4 regions of the Streptomyces sp. NPDC056738 genome follow, and region 1 is predicted to be linked to each of the others. Evidence: riboswitches for the same ligand, from Rfam matches in the RefSeq annotation. Region 1 holds a riboswitch; each other region holds the start of a gene.
The links. Region 1 has a riboswitch for S-adenosylmethionine ahead of ACFRIC_RS01450 (putative leader peptide). Riboswitches for the same ligand answer to the same signal wherever they lie in the genome.
Positions count from the first base shown of each region.

Region 1 (7,218 bases):
CACCTGGGCGATCTGGGCGCCGGTCGGTATCGCGAGTGTCAGCGCCGGCAGCACCAGCCCGCGCAGCCCGTCGTTGCCGAACGCGGGGAACCAGCGCAGCCGGAAGGAGAACGCCTCGACCAGCAGCAGCCCCACCCAGAACGTCGGGACGGACACCCCCAGCGGCGGCAGCGACAGCAGGAGCTGCCGCAGCCACCGCCGCGTGGTGTACGTCGCCGCCACCGCGAGGCCGCCGCCGAGCACCACCGCCAACAGCAGCGCCGTCGATGTCAGTTGGAGGGTCTGGGGCAGAGCGTCGGCCAGCGTCGAGGCGACGGGACGGCCGGTGGCCACCGAGTCGCCGAAGTCCCCCTGCACCGCCCGGCCGAGGTACTCGGCGTACTGCACGAGCACCGGCTTGTCGAAGCCGTACTCGTGCCGCAGAGCCGCGATCTGCCGGGGATCGACCTGCCCCGACTCCATCCCGGCACCGGCCATCGCCGTGACCGGGTCGCCCGGGAGGAAGTCGAGGACCAGGAACGACACGGTGTACGCCGCCCACAGCACGCCGGCCGCCTGGGCGAGCCGCTTGATCACATAGCCGCGCACGGGTCAGCCGATCCAGGTGTCGTGCAACTGGATCCGGCTGGAGGCGTCGAAGGCGAGACCGTGCACCTTCGTGGACACGCCGAGCTGCGTCTGCAGCTCCACCACCGGCACGTTGTAGGCGTCCCGCACGATCGACCGCTGTGCCTGGGCCACCAGTCGACCGCGCTCGGTCGGGTCGGTGGTCGCGGCCTGGGCGGAGAGTGTCGTGTCCAGACCGCTCGCCGGCACACGGTAGAAGTTGGCCAGCTGCGTGGAGAAGGAACTGCGCAGGATGTCGGGGTCGGCGCGGGTGATGTTGCCCCAGATCGCTTCGTACGAGCCCGCCTGCTGGATCGGCGTGAGCTGGGGGAGCTGGAGCTGCTTGAGGGTCACCTGAACCCCGACGGCCTTCAGTTGCTGTTGCACCAGCTCCAACGCGGGCTGGTTCGTCGCCGCGTTGGGAACCCAGTCGATGGTCAGGCTCAGCTTCTTGCCGTCCTTGACGCGGGTGCCGTCGGCGCCCGCCTTCCAACCGGCTTGGTCCAGCAGGGACTTCGCCTTGGCCGTGTCGAGGGTCAGCTCGGAGGCGAGGCTGGTGTAGTCCGGTGTGGTGTGCGCGAGGACACTGGTGGCCGGCCGGGTACCGGTGGGGAAGACGGTGTCGGCGATCTGCTTCCGGTCGATGGCGGCCAGGATGGCCCGGCGGACCCTGGCGTCCTTCAGGCCCGGCCGCGCGTTGTTGAAGCCGAGTCCGAAGGTGATCCCGGGATTGGCCCGGCGCTGGAAGGCGACCTGACCGCCCTTGAGTGCCGCTTCGTCGGCCCTGCCCACGCTGCCTATCGCGTCCACCTGTCCGGAGCGCAGACTGCCGGCCCGTACGCCCGCCTCCGGCACGACCTTGAACACCAGCTTGTCCAGGTAGGCCTCGCCCTTCTTGCCCCACCGGGAGGAACCCCAGGCGTAGCCGGGGCGTTTGGCCAGCGTGACCGACTGGTTCTGCACATAGCGCTTCAGCACGAAGGGCCCGGAACCGACCACCCCGTCACTGCACTTCTGCTGAGGTGACCGCTTCACGCTCGCGGACGACTCGATCCCCAGCGAGTGGGTCGAAGTCGCCTGCAGGAACTGGGCGTTGGGCTGCTGGAAGGTCACCTTGACCGTGAGCGGGTCCACCACCGTGGTGCTCTTCGCGCCGCTCAGGTACCCCTCGGCGAGGGTTCCCAGGACGCCGAGTCTCGGCACCGCGTCGAAGTTGTCCTTGACCACCTGGGCGGTCAGGGGGGACCCGTCGCTGAAGGTGACACCCGAGCGCAGGTGGAAGGTGAAGGCGGTCGCGTCGGCGCTGATGTCCCAGCTCTTCGCCAGCCACGGCACGATCTTGCCGGTCTTGGGGTCCTGGTCCGTCAGGGAGTCGACGATCTGGCGCACCGAGTAGATCGTGTCGTTGCTGCCGACCTGCTGGGGATCCACGCAACCGGCGTCCGAACCCACGGCGAAGGTCAGCGTCCCGCCGGAACGCGGTTTGCCGCTCCCGGTTGCGGAGCCGTCGGTGCCCGAGCCGCAGGCGGCCAGCAGCACACTGGTGGTGAGAAGGGCGGTGAGCCTTGCCCATCGGGGAGAACGGGTGGACCGGGGAGATCGGGGAGATGTGAATTCCGGACGTGCTCTCACGGAGGAGTCTCCTCTTGGTGTCGCCGGGCACGGGGCGTCGTACGAGGCACGACCGCGCACGGGAACGCGGGCCCGTCGGCGCGATGCCGGTGACGGGCGATGACCTGCGGACAGGGGCCGGGCGGAAAGCGGAAAGCGGAAGCGGATTGGAGAGATCAGAGAGATCGGGGGAAGGGGGCGCCGGGTGCGGACGCGTGCCGTGACGGCTGGTCACGGATGCCGGCTGTCGGCAGGCCTCATGGGCGTCGACAGCCCGCGCATCTCATCGACGTCGACGCGGGTGGGCCTCACCGAGGTGCACCGCCGAAGGGAGGCGCCGGCGCCCGGCTGCGGAAGGGGCCGTCAGGCCTGACAGAAGCAGCTCGTCGAGCGCTTCAGGTCGATGTGACGTCGGCGCGCCAGCCGGGAGAACACCACGGCGACGGCGAAGGAGGCGTCGGAGCCACCACCGTGCCGCATAAGGTTCCTCCACAGGTCCGGCCCCGGTCGTGGGGCCACGCGCTTGCGGTGATCGTCGCTGATACCGCCGGGCTTTCACCTGGAGCACCCCACCGCGCGGGAGGGTTGCCGGTCAGCGAGCCAGGGCTTGACGCTGACACTCAATGCCGTTCGTGATCGTACGGAGCGGTTCTCTTCTACGTCAATGGCGGCACCGGACTCCGGCGGAGCGAACCGCCCGAGTCCGGTGGAGCGAGCCAGGTTCAGGCACCGCCGCGTTCGCGCGGGATCTTCTGACCCGCCTCGACGGACACCGGCAGCCGGTTCTCCGCCGGGGGCAGCGGGCAGGTGGCCAGGTCGGTGTAGGCGCACGGCAGGTTCGTGGCGCGGTTGAAGTCGAGGACGACCGTCCCGTCGGAGTCGGGCGCCTCGACGGACAGGCTCCGGTTGGCGGCGTAGGTCGTGACCCCGGAGGTCGCGTCGGTGAAGAGAACCGACAGCCCGCCCGGGACATGACCGGGGAACGCCGTCAGCGACAGAGGACGTCCGTCCAGTTCGAACTCGATCCTGCCCGGGGCGTCGTACACGTGCTCCAAGCCCTCGACCGCGGCGCCCACGGTGGTGGGACGCGGCTCGTCGAAGGGGACGTAACGGCCCGTCACGGCCCAGCGCGGGTCGGGGGCGTAGGCGGGCGTTCCGGTGAAGGACTTGAGCAGCGGTGCGTCCGGGTGCCGGGGGCGCACGATGTCGTGACCGCCCCGCTTGGCGACCTCGATGACGGCGTCCTTCCAGACCGCCTCGACACCACCGCGTTCGGGCAGCACGCCGAAGTGGTGCTCACCATGTACCGGTGTCCCGTCGACGACGAGTTCCTCACCGTCGTCGAGGGTGACGACGACCCCGTCGGGGCCGGTGTGCCATGCGCCGGGCGCGTCGGGGAAGCGCTGCGGGCGGTCGTCGAGCCAGTGGAGGCCGGTGATCGCCAGGAAGCCGTGGGGGGCGGCGAGCCGGGCCTCCTGTCCGCGGTACCAGTCCAGCCACTGCTCGGTGAAGGCGTGCAGGTCTGTGGTGGTCGCCTCGCTGGTCATGAACTCTCCTTCGGTACAAGCCGCGTGAGGGTGGCCCTCGTGCGGGGGTGCGGGGTTCTTTGTCGCGGTCGCGGTCGCGGTCGCGGTCGCGGTCGCGGTCGGTGAGTCGGTGAGTCGGTGAGTCGGGGAATCGTCGCTTCGGTAAGCGGGTCGGTAGGTCGGCCGTTGAGGGTCGGCCAAAGGCGGGTCGGTGGAGTCGGGGGCCCGTGGACCGGTGGGTCGGTGAGGCGCTGGGCTCAGGCCGCGAGTTCGCCGAGGAGCGCCCAGGTTCGGCGCCGGTCCGCCGCTCCCGCGATCTCGGTGCCCGAGAACACGACCTCGGTGGCACCCGCGTCGCGGTAACGCCGTACCTCGGCCTCGACCGTCTTCTCGTCGCCGATCACGGCCAGGTCCGCGGCTCGGCGACCGCCGGACAGTTCGATGACCCGGGCGTAGGACGGGATCTGTTCGTAGAACGAGAGGGTCTCGGTGGCCTTGGCCCGTACCGCGTCCACGTCGTCCGTGACCACGCCGGGCACCAGCGCCACGATCCGGGGCGCGGGCCGTCCGGCGGCCTCGGCCGCGGCGGTGAGCGCGGGCACGATGTGCTCCGCGAGGGCGCGAGGTCCCGCGAGGTAGGGCAGGATCCCGTCCGCAAGCTCACCGCTGACCCGCAGCGCCTGCGGGCCCATGGCGGCGACCAGCAGCGGAACGCCCGACTCGGCGCCCGGTACGCGAGCGGACAGGGGAGTCGTGGCGGAGAGCAGCTCACCGCGGAAGTCGGCCGTGCCGGTCTCGGTCAACTGGCGCAGCACGGTGAGGAATTCGCGCAGCCTGGCGATGGGACGCTCGAAGGGCAGGCCGAAGCCGGTCTCCGTGATCAGTTTCGTGCCCAGGGCCAGGCCGAGGTGGTAGCGGCCGTGGGTCGCGGCCTGGGCGGTCTGCGCCTGACTGGAGACGATCAGCGGATGGCGGCCGAAGACAGGGATCGCGGACGTGCCCACGTGGAGTTCCGGGACCGCCCGCCCGACGAGCGCGGCGAGTTGGGGTGAGTCCGCGCCGAAGGTCTGGCCGAACCAGACCGACCGCAGACCGGCCGCCGCCGCTTCCTCGGCCAGACGCACACTGGCGTCGACCTGGTTCTCCGCGTCGGATGCGTTGAGTGCTACTCCAACAGTCATGTCAGGTGGAACGGGCGCCCGGTGAGCGCGCATTCCGTTCGAGTGTGACGGCTGCATGTCAGTCTTGTGACGCACGGCGGCGACCGGTCCGGCCCTCGCGTTCGAGGGACGATCTCTCCCCACGTCCACATCGGCCAACAGGCCAGGAGGCCGGATTCGCCGACAGGCGTGCTCCGTTGACGCCTCCCGCCCCACGTGCTTACATCCCGCCATGCCGACACCGGAGCCTCTGACCCGCCGCCGCGCCGTGGACCTCGTCCGCGTGGCCGCCGCGCTGTGTCGGACGACCGGCTGATCACGTGCCTTCCGGCGCCTCTGCGCGTCAGTGAACTCCTGCTCCGCACAAGCCGGTTGAGAGCGCCGCAGTCCATCGCTCCCGCAGAACGACACCGACTCGCGCCGAGCCTCTCGTATCTCCCGCCCCTCCCGCCCCTCTCGCGCCGTCATGACGAGGAGCCGCCATGCCTTCACCCACGTCCGCGGGCCGACGCCACGAAACCGAGTACGACCGCCGCAGGCTGCGCCAGTGGCTCGCGGGTGAGGCCAGGGCCGACGGGGTCACCCGCCGTCGGCTGCTCACCCTGCTCGCCGCGACCGCCGCCGGAACCGCGCTCGGCGGCGTACGGCCCGCCCACGCCATCGACAGTCCCATCGTCAAGCCGCTGCCCGCCGAGTGGTTCATCCAGCGCGGCACCAACGCCGAGACCCGCTGGGAGGCACTGAGCGGAACCGGCCACCACACGCCCAACGAACGGTTCTTCGTACGCAACCACACCGCGACCCCCGTCCTGAACGCCGACGACTGGCGCCTGCGCCTGTGGGGGAGCGGATTACGCGGGAGCCCCGGCGAGGACCGGCCGGTGGAGTTCGGGTACGACGACCTGCGCGCGCTGCCCGCCGTCACCCGCACCGCGTTCGTCGAATGCGCCGGGAACGGCCGCTCCTACTACACGACCCAACAGGGCGACACGGTCACCGGCACCGCCTGGACCCTGGGAGCCGTCGGCGTCGCGCGCTGGCGCGGGGTGCGGCTCGCGGACGTGCTGCGCAGGGCAGGTCTGTCCTCGCGGGCCGTGGACGTCCAGCCGCGCGGTCTGGACGCCGAGTACGTCAGCGGCGGGGAGAGCCTGGGACGCGTACGCCGTCCGCTGCCGCTCGCCAAGGCCCTGGACGACGTCCTGCTCGCGTACGAGATGAACGGTGAGCGCCTGCCGTACGACCACGGCCATCCGGTACGGGTGCTGGTGCCCTCCTGGGTGGGGATCGCCTCGATCAAATGGGTCGGCGACATCGAGGTGTCCGCGCAGCCGCTCTACTCGCCCTGGAACACCACCTTCTACCGGCTGTTCGGCGCCGGCTACCCCGAGGATGGCAGCGCGCCGCTCACCCGGCAGACCACGAAGAGCGCCTTCGAGCTGGCGAGCGGCGCCACGTTCGCGGCCGGCCATCGGCACGTGCTGCACGGACGGTCGTGGTCGGGTGCGGGAGGTGTCGCCAAGGTCGACGTCAGCACGGACGGAGGGGCCAACTGGCGGCGCGCCCGGCTGCACGACCGGCCCCGCTCCGGCACCTGGACCCGATGGTCCCTTCCTTGGCAGCCCGACACACCCGGTGCCACGCACCTGCTGGCCCGTGCCACGGACACGGCCGGCCGAACCCAGCCGGACACCGCGATGCCGAACACACAGGGGTACCTGTTCGGCGCGGTGGTGCGCCATCCGGTGAGCGTGGTGTGACCGACGGCGCCTTGGGCCGGGACGACGGAACGGATGCCAACAGGCCTGGAACGTAGGGCTGTTCGGCTCCACGGCACCGGCCCTTCGGCATCGGGCGCCGAGCTTGCTACGGGACGAAGGTGAGACGGGTCAGGCACTGACCCGACCGTCCCGAAGGGGTTCCCGCCATGGCCGTACACGAACACCAGAACCAGAACTCCGGGCTCCGTCCGGGCTCCTTGCGCGGAGCCTTCCGCGAGGCGCCACTGGTCGTCGGCGTGGACGGGTCCGAGCCGAGCCTGCGGGCCGCGGACTGGGCGGCGGACGAGGCCGCCCTGCGCGGCGTCCCCCTGCGCGTGGTGTACGCCTCCCTCTGGGAGCGCTACGAGGGCACGGCACTCGCCGCGGAGCACAAGCCCTTCGAAGAGGTCCGAGCCGAGGACATCGTGGCGGTCGGCCTCCGCCGGGCCCTGAGGCGTCACCCGGACCTCGACGTGTCGGCCGAGATCCTGGCCGAGGAGCCCGAGTACGCCTTGGTCCGGGAAGGACGAGACGCCGCCGCGCTGGTCCTCGGCACTC
Region 1 is NZ_JBHTZF010000001.1:369,254-376,471, reverse strand. It holds gene ACFRIC_RS01460 (ABC transporter permease) at 1-588, opposite strand, end outside; gene ACFRIC_RS01455 (ABC transporter substrate-binding protein) at 592-2,145, opposite strand; gene ACFRIC_RS01450 (putative leader peptide) at 2,581-2,697, opposite strand; SAM riboswitch class IV at 2,732-2,845, opposite strand; gene ACFRIC_RS01445 (DUF1684 domain-containing protein) at 2,940-3,764, opposite strand; gene ACFRIC_RS01440 (LLM class F420-dependent oxidoreductase) at 4,001-4,924, opposite strand; gene ACFRIC_RS01435 (sulfite oxidase) at 5,386-6,660, shown strand; gene ACFRIC_RS01430 (universal stress protein) at 6,828-7,218, shown strand, end outside.

Region 2 (7,218 bases), on a different contig from region 1:
CGAGGCGGGCGTCGTACGCCTGCTGCTTCCACTGCGAGTAGCGGAAGATGACGGGGAACTCGGGCGAGACGGCCGCGCGCACCGCGGCGACGATCTCCGCCGAGAACTTCGTACGGGCCACCGGGTCGCCGCCGTACGCGTCCTCGCGGCGGTTGGTGCCCGCCCAGTGGAACTGGTCGAGCAGGTAGCCGTGGGCGCCGTGCAGTTCGACCCCGTCGAAGCCGATGCGCTCGGCGTCGGCGGCGGCCTTGGCGAACGCCTCGATGACGTCGTCCAGGTCCTGCTGGGTCATGCTCTTGCCGGTGACCTGCGCGCCCTCCTTGTAGAGGCCGGAGGGGCCGACGGGCGGGGCGTCCACGAAGGGCGGCTCGCCGGCCTTGCGGACCATGCCGATGTGCCAGAGCTGCGGGACGATCGTGCCGCCCGCCGCGTGCACGGCGTCGGCGACCTTCGTCCATCCGGCGAGCTGGTCCTCGCCGTGGAAGCGCGGCACCGCGTCGCTCTGTCCGGCCGACTCGTGGCCGACGTAGGTGCCCTCGGTGACGATCAGGCCGACGCCCGCGGCGGCACGGCGGGAGTAGTAGCCGACCACGTCCTCTCCCGGTACGCCGCCCGGCGAGAACATCCGGGTCATCGGGGCCATGGCGATCCGGTTCGGAACGCTCAGGCCGTTGATGGAGACGGGACGGGACAGGATCTCGGCTGCGCGGGACGCGGCGTCAGCGGTCACGTGGGGGCTCCTCGGAGAGGTGGTCGGTATGACGTCGAGCGGTCTGCGAAACAGGAGATTCCGTGCGGTATGTGCACATGCATCAACTGCTCTTCAGCGTCAACCTCCGCACCGGGCGAGGCATTCCGCCGCCCCGGGACTCGTCCCTGTGATCCGGGCCACGTACCGGGGCGGCCCGCCCGAGGAGACGTCCGGCGGCGGGCCGGGAAACGCCCGAGGGCGGCACCCTCCCTTGCGGGAAGGTGCCGCCCTCGGAACGTCAGGACGGTTGATCGACCGGGGTCGATCAGAAGTCCATGTCACCGCCCGGCATGCCGCCGCCGGCCGGGGCCGCGGCCTTCTCCGGCTTGTCGGCGATGACGGCCTCGGTGGTCAGGAACAGCGCGGCGATGGAGGCGGCGTTCTGCAGAGCGGAACGCGTCACCTTCGCCGGGTCGATGATGCCTTCGGCGATCATGTCGACGTACTCACCGGTCGCGGCGTTCAGGCCGTGGCCGACGGGAAGGTTGCGCACCTTCTCGACGATGACGCCACCCTCGAGACCACCGTTGACGGCGATCTGCTTGAGCGGGGCCTCCAGGGCCAGACGCACGGCGTTGGCGCCGGTCGCCTCGTCACCCGAGAGCTCGAGCTTCTCGAAGACCGAGGAAGCCTGGAGCAGGGCCACGCCACCACCGGCGACGATGCCCTCCTCGACGGCCGCCTTCGCGTTGCGAACGGCGTCCTCGATGCGGTGCTTGCGCTCCTTGAGCTCGACCTCGGTGGCGGCACCGGCCTTGATGACGGCCACGCCGCCGGCCAGCTTCGCCAGACGCTCCTGGAGCTTCTCGCGGTCGTAGTCCGAGTCCGAGTTCTCGATCTCGGCACGGATCTGGTTCACACGGCCGGCGACCTGGTCGGCGGAGCCGGAGCCGTCGACGATCGTGGTCTCGTCCTTGGTGATGACGACCTTGCGGGCGCGGCCCAGCAGGTCCAGACCCGCGTTCTCCAGCTTGAGGCCGACCTCCTCGGAGATGACCTCGCCGCCCGTGAGGATGGCGATGTCGCCGAGCATGGCCTTGCGGCGGTCACCGAAGCCCGGGGCCTTGACGGCGACGGACTTGAAGGTGCCACGGATCTTGTTCACGACCAGGGTCGACAGGGCCTCGCCCTCGACGTCCTCGGCGATGATCAGCAGCGGCTTGCCCGACTGCATGACCTTCTCCAGGAGCGGGAGCAGGTCCTTCACGTTCGCGATCTTGGAGTTCGCGATCAGGATGTACGGGTCGTCGAGGACGGCCTCCATACGCTCCATGTCGGTGGCGAAGTACGCCGAGATGTAGCCCTTGTCGAAGCGCATACCCTCGGTGAGCTCCAGCTCCAGACCGAAGGTCTGGGACTCCTCGACGGTGATGACGCCTTCCTTGCCGACCTTGTCCATCGCCTCGGCGATGAGCTCGCCGATCTGGGTGTCGGCGGCGGAGATGGAGGCCGTGGAAGCGATCTGCTCCTTGGTCTCGACATCCTTGGCCTGCTCGAGCAGGGCACCGGAGACGGCCTCGACGGCCTTCTCGATACCGCGCTTGAGGGCCATCGGGTTGGCGCCGGCGGCGACGTTGCGCAGGCCCTCGCGGACGAGCGCCTGGGCGAGGACGGTCGCGGTGGTCGTACCGTCACCGGCGACGTCGTCCGTCTTCTTGGCGACTTCCTTGACCAGCTCGGCGCCGATCTTCTCGTACGGGTCCTCGAGCTCGATCTCCTTGGCGATGGAAACACCATCGTTGGTGATCGTGGGCGCGCCCCACTTCTTCTCGAGGACGACGTTACGGCCCTTGGGGCCGAGGGTGACCTTGACGGCGTCGGCGAGCTGGTTCATCCCGCGCTCGAGACCGCGCCGTGCCTCCTCGTCGAACGCGATGATCTTGGCCATGTGAAGTGGTCCTCCCGGACGGGGTGGATTGCTCCGGATCGCGCCCGCGCCCGCGACGGACGGCCCCCGAGCCCTGTGGTTCCTTGCCCCACAGGCCCGCGAGCCTCGCCGGCCCGATCCAAGTTCTGTCACTCTCACTCGGAGAGTGCTAACGCCAATGATTAGCACTCGACCCCGTCGAGTGCAAGGTGCGCTCGCGAAGCGAGCTCGTCGAGGGGTGGCGGTCGGGCGACGGGCGGGAGCAAGGTGCGCTCGCGAAGCGAGCCCCCTGGAAGCCCCCTGGACACGCACGAGGGGCCCGCATCCCTGGTGGGATGCGGGCCCCTCGTGCGTGAGTTGAGTCGGTGGTCGTTCGCGCCCGATCAGACGGCGAGTTTGACCATGTCCGCCTGCGGACCCTTCTGGCCCTGCGAGATCTCGAACTCCACTCGCTGACCCTCTTCAAGGGTGCGGTAGCCGTCCATCTGAATCGCGCTGTAGTGCACGAAGACGTCCGCACCACCGTCGACCGCGATGAAGCCGTACCCCTTCTCCGCGTTGAACCACTTGACGGTGCCCTGAGCCATGCCTAACTCCCCTATTACTGGCCCTTGCACAGATCCACACTTCGCGGATCCGGGTCAGACCTCACCCCCCAACGGTTGGGGGTGTGCGCCGGAACGCGTCGACCGCGGCTGAATGTATCTGTCCAACTGCCCTCTGCAACAGGTCAATCGGACGAGAATTCTGGGCATGGCCGATCAATGATATGTGGAGAATGCGCAAGGATTCAGGGCAAGTCGGGCCCCGCAAATGCCATAAAATGCCCAAAAAGGTGAGTCACTTTGGCTACTTCTTGTCGCCCGAAGAACGGTCACTCATATGCGTCCGGCATGAAACCAACATCCAAATCGGAGCGACTTCCCCAACTCTAGCGCGTTCAACCCAACAGAATTGCCCCCTCCGTTTGTCTCACGGAGGGGGCAATTATGTGAACGCGCTGTGTTCGGCATTACCGAGGGTAACGATCAGCCTCCGGCGACGGCCGGAATGATCGAAACGCCGACACCGTCCGGAGTCGCCGTCTCCAGTCCCTGCTCGAAGCGCACGTCGTCGTCGTTGACGTACACGTTCACGAAGCGACGCAGCTTGCCCTGGTCGTCCAGGACGCGCGCGGCGATGCCCGTGTGGTTCTTCTCCAGGTCGCTGATGACCTCGGCGAGGGTCGCGCCCTCGGCCGTCACCTCGGCGGCACCACCGGTGTAGGTGCGCAGGATGGTGGGGATGCGGACGTTGACGCTCATGATGCGAGGCCAGCCTCTCGGAAGGAGTCGAGGTTCGGGCGGATGGTCGCGGTCAGCCCGGTGTCGGAGGCCACCGCGTCCAGGGTCTTGAGGCCGTCGCCGGTGTTCAGCACGACCGTGGTGAGGGCCGGGTCGAGGAGACCGTTCTCGATGAGCTTGCGGGTGACACCGACGGTCACACCGCCGGCCGTCTCCGCGAAGATGCCCTCGGTGCGCGCGAGCAGCTTGATCGCGTCGACGATCTGCTCGTCGTTCACGTCCTCCACCGCGCCGCCGGTGCGCCGGGCGATGTCGAGCACGTACGGGCCGTCCGCCGGGTTGCCGATGGCGAGCGACTTGGCGATGGTGTCCGGCTTCTGCGGCCGTACGACGTCGTGACCGGCCTTGTAGGCCACGGACACCGGGGAGCAGCCCTCGGCCTGGGCGCCGAAGATCTTGTACGGCTTGTCCTCGACGAGTCCGAGCTTGATCAGCTCCTGGAGCCCCTTGTCGATCTTCGTGAGCTGGGAGCCGGAGGCGATGGGCACGACGAGCTGGTCGGGGAGCTTCCAGCCGAGCTGCTCGCAGATCTCGTACGCCAGGGTCTTGGAGCCCTCGGCGTAGTAGGGCCGCAGGTTGACGTTGACGAAGCCCCAGCCCTCGCCGGCCGGGTCGCCGATCAGCTCGGAGCAGAAACGGTTCACGTCGTCGTAGTTGCCCTGGATGCCGACGAGCTCGCCGCCGTAGACCGCGGCCATGACGACCTTGCCCTGCTCCAGGTCGTGCGGGATGAACACGCAGGAACGGAAGCCGGCGCGGGCCGCCGCGGCGCCCACCGCCCCGGCGAGGTTGCCGGTGGAGGAGCAGGAGAGGGTGGTGAAGCCGAAGACGCGGGCCGCTTCGATGGCCTGGGCGACGACGCGGTCCTTGAAGGAGTGCGTCGGGTTGCCGGAGTCGTCCTTGACGAAGAGCTTCCCGGCGTCGACGCCGAGCTCGCGGGCCAGGTTGTCGGCCTGGACGAGCTTGGTCCAGCCGGGGTTGATGTTCGGCTTGTCCGCCACGTCCGCGGGGACGGGCAGGAGCGGCGCGTAGCGCCAGATGTTCGCGGGTCCCGCTTCGATGCGCTTGCGGAGCTCTTCGGTGTCGTAGGCCGAGAAGTCGTAGGCGATCTCCAGCGGGCCGAAACACTCCTCGCAGGCGAAGACCGGGCCGAGCAGGACGCGGTGTCCGCACTCGCGGCAGGAAAGCGCCGCGGCCGGGCCGAGGTCTACCGCGTCGGCGGAGTTCGTGGTGCTTGCAACTGTCTGCGCAGCCATGGAGGCGAGGCCCTTTCTCCTCATCTTCCTCACGGCGCACTTCGCCGTGAGACGGATTTGGCACCTTCCCTAGCCGGGAGCCTCGCGACGCGATCGACATCGATCGGTACGAGACCGGCTGGAGGGTTGCCGGGGCTTCATCGGGCCGTATCCCTCTGCCCCTCTGGATGAGCGGTATTTGATTGTTGAACTGTTGAACACGATACGCGCCGACGATCCAGGACATGCGATGGTCATGCGCGTTGTTCAAGACTGTAACCGAAGGCCAGGACAGTTGAGATAGTCGTCCGAACCGCGAGACGACGGCAATCGATCTGCCGCTGGCCGCAGCGGGCACGCCGATGAGAGCGTGTGATCAGACAGTGAGGAGCCGCAGACGGTGCTGAGAGAAGTCGAAAGCTGGCTGAGCACACGCTCCTGGTCCGCGACCGACCGCCCGCTCCACAGGATCATGGCAGCCAAGCGTGTCACCGGATCGACGGTGAGTGTCGTGCTGCCCGCGCTCAACGAGGAGGAGACGGTCGGCGAGATCGTCGCGATCATCCGCCACGATCTGATGCAGCAGGTGCCCCTCGTCGACGAGATCGTCGTCGTCGACTCCGGTTCGAGCGACCGCACCGCCGCGGTCGCCGCCGCCGCGGGCGCGCGCGTCGTGCACCGCGACGACATCCTCCCGCGGATCCCGGCCGTGCCCGGCAAGGGCGAGGTGCTGTGGCGGTCGCTGCTCGTGACGAGCGGGGACATCGTCTGCTTCGTCGACGCGGACCTCAAGGAGTTCTCGTCCGACTTCGTCTCCGGGATCGTGGGCCCGCTGCTCACCGAACCCGGCGTCGACCTGGTCAAGGCCATGTACGACCGCCCGATGGCCGGCGGCGGCGGGCAGGGCGGCCGGGTCACCGAGCTGATGGCCCGCCCGCTCCTGAACATGCACTGGCCGCAGCTCGCGGGCTTCGTCCAGCCGCTCGGCGGCGAGTACGCGGCCCGCCGCTCGCTGCTCGAACAGCTCCCCTTCCCCGTCGGCTACGGCGTCGAGCTGGGCATGCTCGTCGACGCCCTGCACCTGGTGGGCCTGGACGCCCTCGCCCAGGTCGACGTCGGAGTGCGCAAGCACCGCCACCAGGACGGGCAGGCGCTCGGCCGCATGGCCGCCGCGATCTACCGCGCCGCGCAGCTCCGGCTGGCGCGCGGACACCTGATCCGTCCCTCCCTCACCCAGTTCGAGCGCGACCGCGACGGTTTCCGGCCGCGCACGTACTCCGTGGACACGGAGGAAAGGCCGCCGATGAGCGAAATCTCCGAGTACCAGACGCGCAGAGCCGCGTAGTCCGGCGCCGACGGCCGCCGATCGCATACGGCCGAAGGGCGCGTTTGAGCGTTTCGAGACGGGGCTAGGTTTCGAGGCATGGCTTCAACGCACGGTGCCCACAGGATTCTGGTCGCCTCCAACCGCGGCCCGGTCACCTACGAGGTACGGGAGGACGACTCGCTGCACGCCAGACGTGGCGGCGGCGGCCTCGTCTCCGGACTCTCGGCGATCGGGCCGGACGCGGGCGCCCTCTGGGTCTGCTCCGCCCTCGGGGACGGCGACCGGGAGGCCGTGCGGCGCGGAGTCCACGAGGACGGCGTACGGATGCTGGCCATCGACGCCGACACGCACGCCGACGCCTACAACGGCGTCGCCAACTCCGTGCTGTGGTTCGTGCACCACCTGCTCTACCAGACCCCGCTGGAGCCGGTCTTCGACGCGGAGTTCCGGCGCCAGTGGGAGTCGTACCGGGCCTACAACCGCGCCTTCGCCGAGGCGCTGGCCGAGGAGGCGGCCGAGGGCGCGGCCGTGCTGGTCCAGGACTACCACCTGTGCCTGGTGCCCGGGATGCTCCGCGAACTGCGCCCCGACCTGCGTATCGGTCACTTCTCCCACACCCCGTGGGCGCCCGAGGACTACTTCCGGATGCTCCCCGACGACATCCGCGCGGAGCTGATGGCGGGCATGCTCGGCGC
Region 2 is NZ_JBHTZF010000013.1:204,019-211,236, reverse strand. It holds gene ACFRIC_RS31125 (NADH:flavin oxidoreductase) at 1-730, opposite strand, end outside; gene groL (chaperonin GroEL) at 1,017-2,639, opposite strand; gene ACFRIC_RS31115 (cold-shock protein) at 3,002-3,205, opposite strand; gene ACFRIC_RS31110 (MoaD/ThiS family protein) at 3,647-3,922, opposite strand; gene thrC (threonine synthase) at 3,919-5,217, opposite strand; SAM riboswitch class I at 5,235-5,391, opposite strand; gene ACFRIC_RS31100 (glucosyl-3-phosphoglycerate synthase) at 5,597-6,541, shown strand; gene ACFRIC_RS31095 (trehalose-6-phosphate synthase) at 6,620-7,218, shown strand, end outside.
Region 2: linked by a shared signal. The riboswitch ahead of thrC (threonine synthase) and the one ahead of ACFRIC_RS01450 (putative leader peptide) in region 1 are both predicted to bind S-adenosylmethionine.

Region 3 (7,218 bases), 350 kb from region 1:
GCCCGGACGGATCCGTCCCGCCTGCGAAGCGGTCGCCGTCGTGGTGCGGGAGGTGTTCGCGGCCGACGGCCGCGCCGACGCGCTGGAAGGGCGGGGCGTCACGGTCGGGGAGGCGGCAGGGTTGGGCGACCGGGTCGGCGCGGTTGGCGTCGAGGCGGCCGAAGGAGTCCGGCCCGGAGTCGCGGTACCACGGGAACCGGCGACCGCCGGGCCCGCGCCGTCTCCCGTGGCGGCCTGATGGCCGGGCCGGAAGGCCACGACCAGACAGACCAGGGCACCGACCGCGACCAGGGCGACGACGGCGATCGGGGTGAGGGCCCTCGGCGACGGCCGACGTCCGCGCCGTCGCGCGGCCTGCCTCGTTTCCTTCATGGGCGTCCGTTCCGAGGATCGAGCCGATGGTGTCCTCGTCAGTCGCCGCCGGAAGCGAAAAGGTTGCCGCCCGTTCCCTCGGTGACGCGGCGGATCCGTTTCCGGCCCCGGGCCTGACCCGGCACCTCGACGAAGCGGTGGGTCAGCGCGCACAACGGCAGCAGCACGGCGAAGAACACCGCTTCGAGGACGAGACTGTCGCGGCGGCACCGACCGATCACGCCGTCGCTCACCGCCAGCAGGACCGGATGCACCAGGTACACCGAGTAGCTGACCGTCCCCAGCCAGGTCAGCGCGCGAGGAAACCTTGTGCCGCGCAGCGCGAGGGCGGCACCGAAGGTGAGCACGGCGAGCAGGAAGGCCGTGATCCAGCCGCGCCGTGCGAACGTGGCGGTGTCGCCGTGCTCGTACGCGCTCCCCGCCGCGCAGACCACCACCACGAGGGCCGTGCGGGCCGCGCGCGGCCAGGTGCTCTCCCCGCTCTCCGCCCGCCGGACGGCGGTGCCGAGGAACATCACGGCCAGGATCACGAGGCCTTCCCAGAGCGGAACGGTGCCGTTGAAGGGCACCAGCACCAGCGCGAGCACACCTCCCGCCACGGCCCCCGTCACCCGCAGTTCGTACCTGCCGGAGCTCCCGCAGAGGACGGCGAACACCAGCGCCGCGGAGGCGAGCGCGACGAGCGGCCCCGTGCCGACGGCCAAGGACAGTGCGGACGCCGGTGGCACGAACGCCACCGTCGCGCTCACGGCGGCGAGCACGCCCAGGACGACCGAGACGGTCCCCGAGCGCGGGTGGAGCCGGACCGTGAACAGGGTGACGACCAGCAGGTAGAACGCCAGCTCGTACGACAGCGTCCACAGGACGAGGACGACACTCGGCGTCCCCAGCAGTTCCTGGAGCAGGGTGGCGTGCGCGACGGCGACCGTGAGGGGGTTCCGCCCCTCGAAGCGAGCGCCGAGACGCGTGAAGCCCAGGAGGTTCAGCACCAGTGCCGAGCCCACCACCACGGCCCACAGCGGGTAGACGCGGTGGGCCCGCCCGATCCAGAAGCTCCTGACGCAGCCCCGGCGCTCGAGCGAGGCGGGGATGACGTAACCGCTCACCAGGAAGAACAGCATGACCCCGTACCGGCCGATGTTCAGCTCGGGCATCACCCGCTCCCGGAACTCCGGCATGAAGGAGTACGAGGAATGGTCGACCGCCACGAGAAGCGCGGCGATCCCCCGCAGGGCGTCCAGCCGGCCCAGCCGCGGGGACCCGGTGGATCCGGGTGCCGCGGGTGGACGCGGCACCGGTGCAGGCGGCGGGAGTAGGGGAGGTGCGTGTTTCATGGAGATGCCTGCCTGGACCGGGTCCTGTGGGCCGTGGAGTCCACATCGAAGTGCGGACCCCTGACGGCGCGAGACGGGACACGCCCTGAGGAGACGGTTTTCGCCAGGATCGCCTATTTTCGGCGGAGGTGCCTGTGCGCGAGCCGGTCACGCATCGGAGCACCGGTCGCCCCGCGTACTGGGAATGCGTCGTTCCCGGGGATGGGACAGAGTGATGCCATGGGCCACCTGTGGATGACGTGGTCGCTCGAAGGCGTCGGATCGGCGGGCCAGAACGTCCCCGACGTGGAAGCGGCCTGCCGTTCTCTGGTCGGCTCCGTGGAGCGGTCCCGGCGTGCCTTCGAGACGCCTGAGCCGTGGGAGGAACTTCGCGCGTCGGCGCTGGTGCTCCAGGACCGGATCCTCGGTCCGGGGCGCGAGGTACTGGATCAGGGCCGGCGGTGGACCTCGACCGTGAACGGCGTCAGCATCCTGCTGGTTCCGCGCGAGTGACCGGTGCCGACGTGGCTTCGCGCCCTTGACCGGTGCCGGTCGTGGCTCGCGCGCGTGACCGGTGCGGACGCCGGGCCGATGGGCGCGGATCGGCGATCGCCGATCGCGAGGAGCCACCCACCTGCCCGGCACCCAGGCTTCCGTCGGAAGCGTCAGACCCCTGCCGTCAGTGGCACCACGTCCTGCGCGTGCCGGAAGGCCGGGTGATCGCCGAGACGGCGTACGTAGTCCAGGAGCCGGGGGCGGGCGCCGAGGGCGCGGGACCGGCCGAGACCGGTGAGCGCCGTCCACGCGTCCACGTCCGCCGCGGTGAGGGTGTCGCCCAACACGTAGGTACGACCCGCGAGTTGGCAGTCCAGCAGGTCCAGGGCCGCCGCGAGCCCCGCAGGTTCGGCGGACGGGGTGACGTCGCGGTCCAGCAGATCCCGGAGCGCCTCGATGTCGGCGGCCAGCGACGGAGGGCGGAGCGTGGACGGGCATGTCGTGGTGTGACCGGAGAGCAGCCCGGCGAGATCGCGGAGGATGGCGGGCGGGTGGTTGCTGACGATGCGTCCGCTCCACCGGTCGCACAGCGCGGGCGCCGTGAGCGGCCCGTCGAAGTGGTGCTCGGTGGCCTCGTAGGCACGGCGCAGCGACGCGAAGGCCTCGGGTGTCCGCGCGGGGTCGGCCAGGAGTGTGGTGGCGACCGAGTCCCGCAGGCCGAGCAGCCCGAGCGTGATGGCGATGCGCAGCGAGAACGGACAACTCCGCGACAGATACAGCTCGTAGCGGTGCGGAGCCGGGTAGAAGCCCCCGGCGAGGCCCACACCGATGCGGCTGTCGACACGGTGGGGGAGCGCGGCCGGCGTCGCCGCCGGCTTGAGCCGAAGGGCCGAGGGGAGCGAAATCTGGTCACAGGGGCGTGAGTTGGCAGTGCTGGACGTGCGCGAAGCTGTCTCGGGCATGACTCTCCCTGGGGGAAGACGGAAGCCACCGCCGCTTTGTGGGCGCGCGGGCAGCTTGATGCGGATTGACTGCGCTTGTCGCACCGGTCCGGATCGAACGGACCGGCCGCGATCAGTAAGCGCTGGAGACGCGCAGGAGGTCGATGTGCAGGCGCCTCGTCAAACCGCTCTTGGGCAATTCCCACCGTTCCCGGTTCAGGGCTCGCGAGACGCGAGACCACGCTTGCCCCGCCGCACCGGCGGGACCCGGTCGTCACCCGGGGCACCCCGTCGCGGTGGAAGGGTTGCCTGTCAGCGGGCCGGGGCCGATGACCACTGGAGCGGGGTGTACCCGTTCCGTGGGCGCTGACAATCGTGACCGTCCATGCCAGTCTCGGTGCGCCCTGTTGCGGCGTCAAGAAGGCCGTACGCACGGTCTCACCTGGTGGTCACCCGCATTGACATTGTTTTCGGGCCGGGCCTAACCTGCGGCGCACCACAGGATGCCTTTTCGGCCGGAGAAGAAATGGTGACGACGATGCACGGAGCTGACGGGACGGCCGCATGGCGGCGCCTCGGCCGCAACGTGCTCTGCGCCGACCGTGCCGTGGACCTGCTGCGTGTCAACAGCGCCCTGTGTACGGGCATGTGTCTGTCCCTCAGCCGAGGCTAACGGCCCCCTCCGGGGTCTCGACGGCCCCTCGCGCACGGCTCCTTCGAGCCCTCGGCGCTCATGTCTTCGGCGATCGGGAAACGACGGCCCGTCCGAATCCCCCGCGATCACGGACCGGGCGGTCCTCCGGGTCTTCGGCGCTCACGAGCTGAGGGGTTCCGTCGGGTCCTCGACGGCCACGAGCTGAGGATTCGCCGGCCTTCGACGGCCACGAGCTGAGATTCCGTCAGGTCCTCGACGGCCACGCGCCGATCCGCTCCATCGAGCCTTCGGCGACCACCGCTGTCGTGAAAACGCCCCTTCCCCGTCCAGCCCTCGTCCCACGTGGGCCGCGCGCATCGCCGTGTACCGAGCCGTCCCGCTCGGCGGTGCGCCGCCGCTCCGTGGTCCGGGGTGTCCGAATCCGCTGGAGTCCTCCATGAGTCAACCACCCGGCGCCGCCGTGTCCTTGGGATCGGCGCCGCCCGCCGAGGCGGTCCCCCGTCTCGACCTCCCCGGCGCGTCCGACCGTCCGGCGGCCCAGCGGGTCCTTCCGCTCCGGCGGCCCGGCCGCTGGATCGTCACGGCCGTCGTGCTCGTGCTCGTCGCCCAGATCGCCCACGGACTGGTGACCAACCCCTTCTACCAGTGGGATCGCTTCCAGTACTGGTTCCTGCGCCCGACCATTCTCGACGGCCTGCTCATCACCCTCGAAGTCGCCTTCTACAGTGCGCTTTTGGGGTTGCTCGGCGGCGTCCTGCTGGCCCTGGCCAGGCTCTCCCGGAGCCCGGTGCTGCGCGCGGTGAGCTGGGTCTACACCTGGCTGTTCCGGTCGGTGCCGCTGATCGTGGTCCTGCTCTTCCTCTACAACTTCAGCGCGCTGTACCAGACGGTGAGCGTCGGAGTGCCGTTCGGGCCGGCCTTCTTCACCTTCGACGAGTCCCGGCTGGCGACCGACATGGCCGTCGCCGTCGTCGGACTGAGCCTGAACGAGGCCGCGTACGCCTCCGAGGTGGTCCGCGGCGGCATCCTCTCCGTCGACCAGGGCCAGCACGAGGCCGCGTCGGCACTCGGTCTGCCGAGGCGGTACCAGTTCGCGAAGATCGTCTTTCCGCAGGCGCTGCGCTCCATCACCCCCAACTACGTCAACCAGTTGATCGGCCTGATCAAGGGCACCTCGCTGGTCTTCTACGTGTCCCTGCTGGACCTCTTCGGCTCCGTGCAGAGCATGGGCAGCACCTACCCCGGCGACATCGTGCCGCTGCTCCTCGTCGCCACCGCCTGGTACCTGATCCTCACCAGCGTGGTGTCCGTCATCCAGTTCTACGTCGAGCGGCACTACTCGCGGGGCGCCCTGCGCACCCTGCCGCCGACTCCGTTGCAGAAGGCGCGGAACGGTCTGCGCGACGTGCGGGCCCGGTTCCGGAGGGAGACGGCGATATGAGCGGCGAGACGAAGGTGACGACGGTGAGCACGCGGACGGCTCCGGTCGCGGACGTGGTGCCGACGGCGTCGGTGTCGGCGTCGGCGTCGGCGTCGGCCAAGGGGGCGGACACGGCTCCGGCGGGCGAGATCGCCGACGGGCTCCAGGTGGAGCCTGCCACCGTCGAGGTGCACGATGTGCACAAGTGGTACGGGGCCCAACGGGTACTGGACGGCGTGGAGTTGACCGTGCGCCCCGGTGAGGTGACGGTCGTTCTCGGCCCGTCCGGCTCCGGCAAGTCCACCCTCCTGCGGGTGATCAACCACCTGGAGAAGCCCGAGATCGGCCACGTCAGCCTGAACGGCGAGCTCATCGGCGTACGCAGGCACGGCGACCGTCTCAAGGAGCTGAGCGAGCGGGTCATCCTGGCCCAGCGCAGCCGGATCGGCTTCGTGTTCCAGAACTTCAACCTCTTCCCCCACCTGACCGTGCTCGACAACGTGGCCGCGGCGCCGGTGGCGACCGGGAAGCTGTCCAGGGCCGCGGCGCAGGAGCTCGCCCGCGACCTGCTCAGCCGGGTGGGCCTCGCCGACAAGGCCGCCGCCTACCCGCGGCAGTTGTCCGGCGGCCAGCAGCAGCGTGTGGCCATCGCCCGCGCCCTCGCCCTGCGTCCCGGAGTCATCCTCTTCGACGAACCCACCTCCGCGCTCGACCCCGAACTGGTCGGCGAAGTCCTCGCGGTCATCAAGGACCTGGCGCACAGCGGCACGACACTCGTCATCGTCACGCACGAGGTCGGCTTCGCCCGCGAGATCGCCGACCGCGTGGTCTTCATGGACGGCGGACGCATCGTCGAACAGGGCCCGCCCGAGCAGGTGCTGGACCATCCGCGCGAAGCGCGCACCAGGGAGTTCCTCAGCAAGGTCCTCTGACCGCTTCGCACTTCACACAGGGAGACACCGCTCCACGGGGTGTCTCCCGCCCCACCGCCCCGACCCACAGCGGGGCGAGCCCCCCGATTCGGCGGCCCGCCGGGACCGTTCCCCCACATCTCTCATCGCACACTCGACAAGGACAGCCATGCGCACCCTCAGCCCGAACCGCACAGCCCTCCGCGGCGTCGCCGCCACCGCCGCCGTCGCCTCCCTCGCCGTCTCCCTCGCCGCCTGCGGCGCGGACAGCGACGCCGCCACCCGGACGAAGACCGACACGGCCGGAACCGTGACCGTGGGCGCGCTCTCCAACGGCGCCGCGAAGGAGACCACACTGAAGGTCTCCGAGGTGAAGTCGATCAGTGCCGAGCTGCCCAAGTCCGTCGCCCGGAGAGGCACGTTGGTGGTGGGCATCGGCGCACTGCCCGCGGGGTCGCCGCCGCTGAACTTCGTCGGACAGGACCAGAAAACGCTCACCGGCAGCGAACCCGACCTCGGCAAGCTGGTCGCCGCGGTCCTCGGGCTGAAGCCGGAGGTGCGGAACTCGACCTGGGAGAACCTGTTCGTCGGCATCGACAGCGGCAAGGTCGACGTCGCCTTCTCCAACGTGACCGACACCGAGGAGCGGAAGAAGAAGTACGAGTTCGCCTCGTACCGCCAGGACAACCTCGCCTTCGAGGTGCCGAAGAAGAGCACGTGGAACTTCGACGGCGACTACCGCAACCTCGCCGGCAAGACGGTCGCCGTGGGCGCCGGCACCAACCAGGAGAAGATCCTGCTGGAGTGGAAGGACAAGCTGGCCAAGGCGGGCAAGAAGCTCACCGTCAAGTACTACCAGGACAACAACGCCACGGCCCTGGCGCTGAACAGCGGGAAGATCGACGCCTCGTTCGGCCCCAACCCGGCCGTCGCCTACCACGTCACGCAGAACGCCAAGTCGCCCCACCCGACCCGCAACGCCGGCCAGTTCTCCGGCGCGGGTGCGACGATCCAGGGGCTCATCGCGGCCACCGCGAAGAAGGACAGCGGTCTCGCCAAGCCGGTCGCCGACGCCATCAACTACCTCATCGAGAACGGCCAGTACGCCAAG
Region 3 is NZ_JBHTZF010000001.1:721,000-728,217, reverse strand. It holds gene ACFRIC_RS02995 (expansin EXLX1 family cellulose-binding protein) at 1-372, opposite strand, end outside; gene ACFRIC_RS02990 (acyltransferase family protein) at 411-1,667, opposite strand; gene ACFRIC_RS02985 (hypothetical protein) at 1,908-2,198, shown strand; gene ACFRIC_RS02980 (glutathione S-transferase C-terminal domain-containing protein) at 2,351-3,142, opposite strand; gene ACFRIC_RS02975 (putative leader peptide) at 3,255-3,320, opposite strand; SAM riboswitch class IV at 3,357-3,502, opposite strand; gene ACFRIC_RS02970 (hypothetical protein) at 3,660-3,794, shown strand; gene ACFRIC_RS02965 (amino acid ABC transporter permease) at 4,213-5,217, shown strand; gene ACFRIC_RS02960 (amino acid ABC transporter ATP-binding protein) at 5,364-6,128, shown strand; gene ACFRIC_RS02955 (ABC transporter substrate-binding protein) at 6,277-7,218, shown strand, end outside.
Region 3: linked by a shared signal. The riboswitch ahead of ACFRIC_RS02975 (putative leader peptide) and the one ahead of ACFRIC_RS01450 (putative leader peptide) in region 1 are both predicted to bind S-adenosylmethionine.

Region 4 (7,218 bases), on a different contig from region 1:
GACCTGGCGGTCGAACTGTCGGCGGCGCGGCCGGTGGCCGCCGTCGTCCCCGCGCTGGAGTACGCGGTGCCGGCCGCGGCGGCGCTGGCCGCCAAGCTCGGCCTGCCGGGAGCCACCGAGAGAGCCGCGCAGGCATTGCGAGACAAGATCCGGCTGCGCGAGGCGGCGGCCGCCGGCGGTGTCCGCAACCCGCGCTGGCGGGAGGTGCACGGACCCGGGGACATCCTCGACTTCGCCGGTGACGGGCCGGTGGTGGTCAAACCGGCGAACCGGCAGGCGAGCGTCGGCGTGCAGGTGCTGGACTCGGTCGACGCCACCACCGCGGCCGAGGTCTGGCAGCGGACCTCGTCGGCGGCCGAGTACGAGCAGGTGCCCGACCGGCCGCTGGTCTGGCGATTCCTCGCCGAAGAACGTCTGGAGGGACCCGAGTTCAGTGTCGAGGCGCTGGTACGGGACGGAGAGATCGTCTTCGAGAACGTCACCGCCAAGACCGTCATCCCGGGCCCGTATCCGGTCGAGCTCGGCCATCTGCTGCCCGCACAGCTCGACCAGGACACCCGGGCCGCGTTCGGGACGGCCCTGAGGGCACTGGTCGCCGCGCTCGGATTCGGCACCGGCATCCTGCACGCCGAGTGGATCCTCACGCCGTCCGGTCCGACGCTGGTCGAATGCGCCGGCCGCTGCCCCGGCGACCATCTGATCGACCTCATCGACCTGGCCTACGACACCACGATCAGGCTGGACCTCATCGAGCTGCTGGCCGGCCGTCCGGTCGAGCTGCCCCGGTCCCCGCGGCGCACCTCGTCGATCCGCTTCCTGGCCGCCGAGCCGGGCACGGTGACGCGGGTCGCCGGGGTGGACACGGCGAAGGCCCTGCCCGGCGTACACGCCGTGGAGGTGGACGCCGAGGCGGGTCAGGAGGTACGGCCCTGGGCGTCCTCCTGGGACCGCGCCGGGCACGTCATCGCCACCGGGCCGGACGCCGACACCGCACGCCGGCACGTCCTGGACGCCGTCGCCGCCGTCCGTATCGCAACCGAGTGAGGGATCACATGTCTGCTCTGTGGCAGCGCGTCCGCGGACTGCGCGGGGCCGTGCCCGGCGGCCCGGTGGGAACCCGGCTGGCGGTGATGGCGATGATCGACGCGGTGGGGACCGGAGCGTTCCTGGCCGTGTCCGTGCCGTTCGTCACCAGGGCGGTCCACCTGTCCGAGCGCAACCTCGGCTTCGGCCTGGGGCTGTCCGCCGCCGTCGCCCTGGGCACGGCGATCCCGATCGGGATCCTGGCCGACCGCATCGGCCCGAAGAAGGTCCTGGTCGGAGTGAGCCTGTGGCGCGCCGCCTGCTTCGTGGTGTACCCGTTCGTCCAGAACCTGTGGCAGTTCCTGACCGTGGTGTGCCTGCTCGGCCTCGTCGACAAAGCGGCGGCACCGATGGAGCAGGCCCTGGTCGGACAGGCGGTGCCGACCACGGAACGGGTCAAGGTCGTCGCGATCCTCCGGTCGATGCGCAACGTCGGCTTCACCGTCGGCGCCCTGCTGGGCGGTGTCGGACTGCTGATCGACACCCGGGCCGGATACACCGCGATCCTGCTGCTCAACGCCGCCTCGTTCGCCGTGCTCGCGGCCCTGGCGTCCCGGCTGCCCTTGCTCAACGCTCCGACGGCGAACCTCCGCCGGAGGTTCTCCGTCAGCGTGCTGCGCGACGGATCGTTCCTGTCGTACGCCGGGATCAACGCCATCCTCACCATGCACATGACTCTGCTGAGCATCGGGATACCGCTGTGGATCGTGGGACACACGGATGTCCCGGCCGCGCTGATCTCCCCGCTCGTCGCGGTCAACACCGTGCTGGCGGTGCTCCTGCAGGTGCGGGCGAGCCGGGGGACCGACGACATCCCGGGCGCGGCACGGGCCCTGGTGCGCGCCGGCATCTCGCTCGCGGCGTGCTGCCTGCTGCTCGTCACGGCCCCGGGCCTGCCGGTCGTGCTCGCCGTCGGGGCGCTGCTGCTGGCCATGATCGCCCTGACGGGCGGCGAGCTGTGGCAGTCCGCCGGAGGCTGGGGCGGCTCCTATCTGCTCGCCGTGCCCGGCCAGGAAGGCGTCTACCTCTCGGTCTTCTGGCTCGGCGTGGCCGTGCAGCAGATCGCGGCACCGATCCTGGTCGGCCTGATCGTCACGGTCGGCACCGCGGGGTGGATCGCGCTCGCCGCGCTGTTCGCGGCGAGCGGCCTCGTGGCTCCCGTGATCGGCCGGTGGGCAATGGCGGAGGCGGCGAAGCGGCCGGAGCGGGACCCGAGTCTCGCCGAGGCCACCTGAGCCCTCCGCGCGGGCCGGCCCGGTGGACGAGCCGTTCGAACGAGCCGGAAGTACGGGCCCGGGAGTACGAGCCGGATCGCACGGACCGGTTTCTGAGAACACCCTGAATCGACACCACCTGAATCGACAATATCCAAGGAGAGAAATGTCTGTTCCGCTGTATGTTCCGCCGGGCGGGGGAGAGTTCGTCGACATCCGGGACACGAAAAGGACGTATCTGAAGCTCACCACACCCGATTCCGACGGGGAGTTCGGATTCTTCGAGCATCACATGGCTCCCGAGGCCAGTGGAGCCAGTCCGCATGTGCACAAGAAGTCCACGGAGATGTTCTACGTGGTGCGCGGTGAGATCGAGTTCACCATCGGCGACCGGAAAGTGGTGGGTGAGCCCGGCGCGTTCGCCTACATACCCAAGGGTGAGCCGCACGGTTTCACGAACCGGGGCAAGGAGGATGCCACCCTGCTGATCATGTTCTATCCGATCTACGACCGCGAGGACTACTTCCGCGGTCTGGGACGTCTCACGGCCGACGGGCGCAACCCGAGCCTGGAGGAATTGCAGGAACACATGGCGAAGTACGACCAGTTCATGGTCTGATCCGCCTGATCGTCCACACGGGAACGGGCCCGGCGGCGCGTCACGCCGCCGGGCCCGGTTCGCTCCTTCGCGCCGTCAGCCCGCCGCGTCGAGGCCGGCCCGGAAGCGCAGATGCAACTCCTTGACCTGCTGTGCCAGTTCGGGGACCGGTCCGGCGGTCTCCACGCCGGGTACGACGTCCCGGACGGACAACGGGCTCAGGGGCGAGGTGATGGGCACGCCCCACTCGGCCTTCCAGTCCCGGGCCTGCTGGGACGAGCTCGCGTACACGATGCGGCCCAGTCCGACCCAGCCGTGCGCGGCCGCGCACATCGGGCAGTGCTCTCCCGAGGTGTAGACGGTCGCCGCGGCCCGCTCCTCGGGGTTCAGGTTGGCCGCGGCCCAGCGGGCGAGTTCGAACTCCGGGTGCCGGGTCGGGTCCCCCGTGCTGGACTCGCGGTTGCGGTCCTCGGCCAGGACCTTGCCGTCCGCGTCGGCCAGCAGGGAGCCGAACGGCCAGTCGCCGGCGCCGACCGCCTCGGCCGCCAGCTCCAGACAGCGGCGGAGATGGACCAGGTCGGCCGCGCTGACGGCGGAGGACCGGGCGCCGGCACCGTCGGGGTTGTCGCTGTGGTCAGGGTCGTGCGTGGTGGGGGCCACCGTGGCTCCGTCTCTGTGGGGCTTGGGCGTGGAGGGTGCGGTGCGCTATGCCAGGTTCGCGGCCACGGTGGCCAGCGCCTGCCATGCCACCTCGGGCCTGAGGGTCTCGTCCGGGTCGCCGTTGTAGGGGTCGAGGACCACCGTGCCGGCACCGGCGAGGCGCAACTGCTCGATGTCGTCGAGGACCTGCTCGATGGTGCCCTCACCGGCCCGGCGGTCCGGATGGTCGACCGGCTTCGGCGTGAGCCGCAGAACGATGCGCGGGGCCAGGTCGGGCACGGGCCGGCCGAGTTCGGCCGAGATGTCCTTCAGCCGGTCCACCGCGTCGCGGAACCACGGCATGGTGAACCGGAGCGGATGCCACGGCAGGCCGTGGCGGGCCGCCCGGCGCAGTCCCGCGTCGCTGTTGCCGCCGATCCAGAGCGGAATCCGCCCGCTCCCGTAATCGGCCTCGTCGGCCCACGCCGTTCGCAGGGTCTCGAGCAATTCGTCGGTCAGCGCGCCGCGCCGCTCGAAGGGAACGCCGAGCGCCTGGAACTCCTCCCGGGCCCAGCCGACACCGACACCGAGGACCAGTCGGCCGCCGGAGAGCTGATTGAGGTTGGCCGCCATCCTGGCGACCAGCAGGGGGTGCCGGTAGGGCGCGATGAGAACCGTCGTGCCCAGCTTCACCCGGGCCGTTTGACCGGCCAGCCAGGAGAGTGTCGTAAAAGGGTCGTAGAACGGGGCGGGATACTGTTTCGCGACATCCGATGTGATGGCCACATGGTCGGAGACCATCAATAGGTCGAAGCCGAGGCCTTCCACCGTCTTGGCCCAACGGGAAAGGGTTTCCGGACCGGTGCCGGGTCCGAAATTGGGAACGTTGACGCCTATCTGCATGGCCCGAGCCTAGCAACCTGGCGCTGGTGAAGGGCAGTTGACGAGCGTGCATTTCCGGCCGCAGCCTACGCCTCCGTCCGAAGGCCCGGGCCCGTGCAATATGATTGCAATCTGACATACCGTCAGATGTCATTCGTATTGCTTGTCGGGCGGGGAACTCGCCGTTCTCTCAGGTCCGCCGGAACCTCTTCCGCCGGCGACTCGGGAAGCCCTTGACGCCGGGAGAACCGGGAATCTACGGTGAGCGCGAGCTACGAGTTCCGGTGATCAAGCCCTGGCTGGCCGGACGGCAACCCTCGACGCAGTGGGGTGCCCCAGGTGAAGGCTCGGCGGATCTTCCTGTTCTGCAAGTGCGTTCCCATCCGGCCCGAGAGCCGACGACCTTCCCGGGAGGACAGCGTGTCGACGCGCCTTGTGCTGTGCTCTCGACGCCACGTGGATCTGCTGCTGGTCTGCAGCTGCCTCTGTCACGGCTGACCCTCCCTCACCCCGCCCTCCTTCACACGACAGCGCGCGCTCGGCATGCCCCGCCTGCCGAAGCCCCTTCGTGCACCCCACCCTGCGGAAGCGGAGACCAGCCATGGCACAGCACGGCACCACCAGACCCTTCCGGTCCCTCGGCGCGATGTCCCTCGGCACGGCGCTCCTGGTCGCCTTGACCGGCTGCACGAGCAGCAAGACGTCCACCGGCTCCACGGCGGCGGCGATCACCGTCGGCACCACGGACCAGGTGACCAGCCTCGATCCCGCGGGCTCGTGGGACGCGGGCTCCGGGACCATCGAGAGCGAGGTCTACGCGACCCTGCTGAGCGTGAAGAACGGGGCCACGGAGGTCTCCCCGGACCTGGCCACCGGGATCGAACCGACCGGCCCCAAGGAGTACACGGTCACGCTGAGGAAGGGCCTGAAGTTCGCCAACGGCCACGAACTGACCTCGTCCGACGTCAAGTTCAGCTTCGACCGCAATCTGAGGATCGCCGACGAGAACGGTCCTTCGTCCCTCCTGTACGACCTCGACTCCGTCGCCGCCCCGACGCCGACCGAAGTCGTCTTCACCCTCAAGTCGGCCGACGACACGCTGTTCCCGCAGGTGCTGTCCACCGCCGCCGGCTACATCGTCGACGAACAGGTCTTCCCCGCCGGCAAGATCCTGGACGACAAGACGATCGTGGCGGCCAAGCCGTGGAACGGCCCGTACGGCGTGCGCAGTTACGACAAGAACTCGCTGGTCTCCTTCACCGCCAACAGCGCCTACGGCGGCGGTCTCGGCACACCGAAGACCAAGAACGTCCAGTTGAAGTACTACACCGACGCGAGCAATCTGAAGCTCGATGTCCAGCAGGGCACCGTCGACGCCGTCTACCGCACGCTCACCACCGCCGACCTCGACGACCTCTCCAAGAAGAAGGACATCAAGGTCCACACCGGCTCGGGCAACGGCATCCGCTACATCGTCTTCGACTTCCGGACCCAGCCCTACGGCACCAGGACCAAGAAGCCCGACAAGGCCAAGGCGCTGGCCGTACGGCAGGCCGTCGCCGACTCCGTCGACCGGACCCAACTCGCCCAGCAGGTCTACAAGAACAGCTACCAGCCGCTGTACAGCTCCGTGCCCGACGGACTCACCGGCGCCACCGCCTCCTTCAAGTCGCTCTACGGCGACAAGAAGGGCGGCCCCGACAAGGCGGCCGCCGCCGCGCGCCTCAGGGCGGCGAAGGTGACCACCCCGGTCACCCTCAGCCTCCAGTACAACAGCGACCACTACGGCTCCTCCTCGGCCGACGAGTACGCCCTGGTCAAGACCCAGCTCGAGGCCACCGGCCTGTTCAAGGTGAACCTCCAGTCCACCGAGTGGACCCAGTACGGCAAGGACCGCGTCAAGCACCTGTACCCGCTCTACCAACTGGGCTGGTACGCCGACTACCTGGACGCCGACAACTACCTCTCGCCCTTCTACTCGGCCAACAGCTGGGTCGCCAACGACTACTCCGACCCCGCCGTCCGGGAGCTGATAAAGAAGGAGGAGACGGAGACGGACGCCACCGCACGCGCCGGACTGCTCAAGCAGGCACAGGACAGGGCCGCCGCCTCGGTGCCCCTGCTGCCGCTGCTCCAAGGGTCCACCGCGATCGTCACCCGCACCGACGTCAGCGGGGTGCCCGACGAACTGAGCAGCGCGTACCAGTTCCGCTGGGCCGGGCTCGCGAAGAAGTGAGCGCCCTGACCCGGGACGTCCCCGGCGCCGCCGCTCCGGCCGGCGGCGCCGCGGGGTACGGACTCCTCCGCCATCTGGTGGTCCGCTTCCTCCTCATCGTCCCCACCGTGCTCATCCTGGTCAGCCTGGTCTTCTTCCTGATGCGCGCCACGGGGGACCCGGTCAGTGCCGCCTTCGGCGACCGCCTCACCCCGGACCAGCTCCAGGCCAAACTGCACCAGGCGGGCTACGACCGGCCGCTGCTCACCCAGTACCTGGACTACCTGAGGTCCCTGGCCGCGGGCGACTTCGGCCGCACCGTCACCGACGACCAGCCGGTGACCCACGTGCTGGGCACCTACGGGGCCGCCACCGCCGAACTCGCCTTCAACGCACTCGTCGTGGCCCTCGTCGTCGGGGTCCCCCTGGGCCTGGTCGCGGCCTCGTACCGGGATCGCGCGCCCGACGCGGCGCTGCGGCTGTTCGCCGTCCTCACCTACGCCACCCCCGTGTTCTTCACGGGGCTGCTGCTGAAGCTCGTCTTCGCGATCCGGCTCGGCTGGCTCCCGGCGTCCGGCCGGGCGAGC
Region 4 is NZ_JBHTZF010000008.1:74,319-81,536, reverse strand. It holds gene ACFRIC_RS21970 (ATP-grasp domain-containing protein) at 1-1,044, shown strand, start outside; gene ACFRIC_RS21965 (MFS transporter) at 1,053-2,318, shown strand; gene ACFRIC_RS21960 (cupin domain-containing protein) at 2,464-2,916, shown strand; gene ACFRIC_RS21955 (nucleoside deaminase) at 2,992-3,471, opposite strand; gene ACFRIC_RS21950 (LLM class flavin-dependent oxidoreductase) at 3,601-4,437, opposite strand; SAM riboswitch class IV at 4,687-4,796, shown strand; gene ACFRIC_RS21945 (ABC transporter substrate-binding protein) at 5,018-6,652, shown strand; gene ACFRIC_RS21940 (ABC transporter permease) at 6,649-7,218, shown strand, end outside.
Region 4: linked by a shared signal. The riboswitch ahead of ACFRIC_RS21945 (ABC transporter substrate-binding protein) and the one ahead of ACFRIC_RS01450 (putative leader peptide) in region 1 are both predicted to bind S-adenosylmethionine.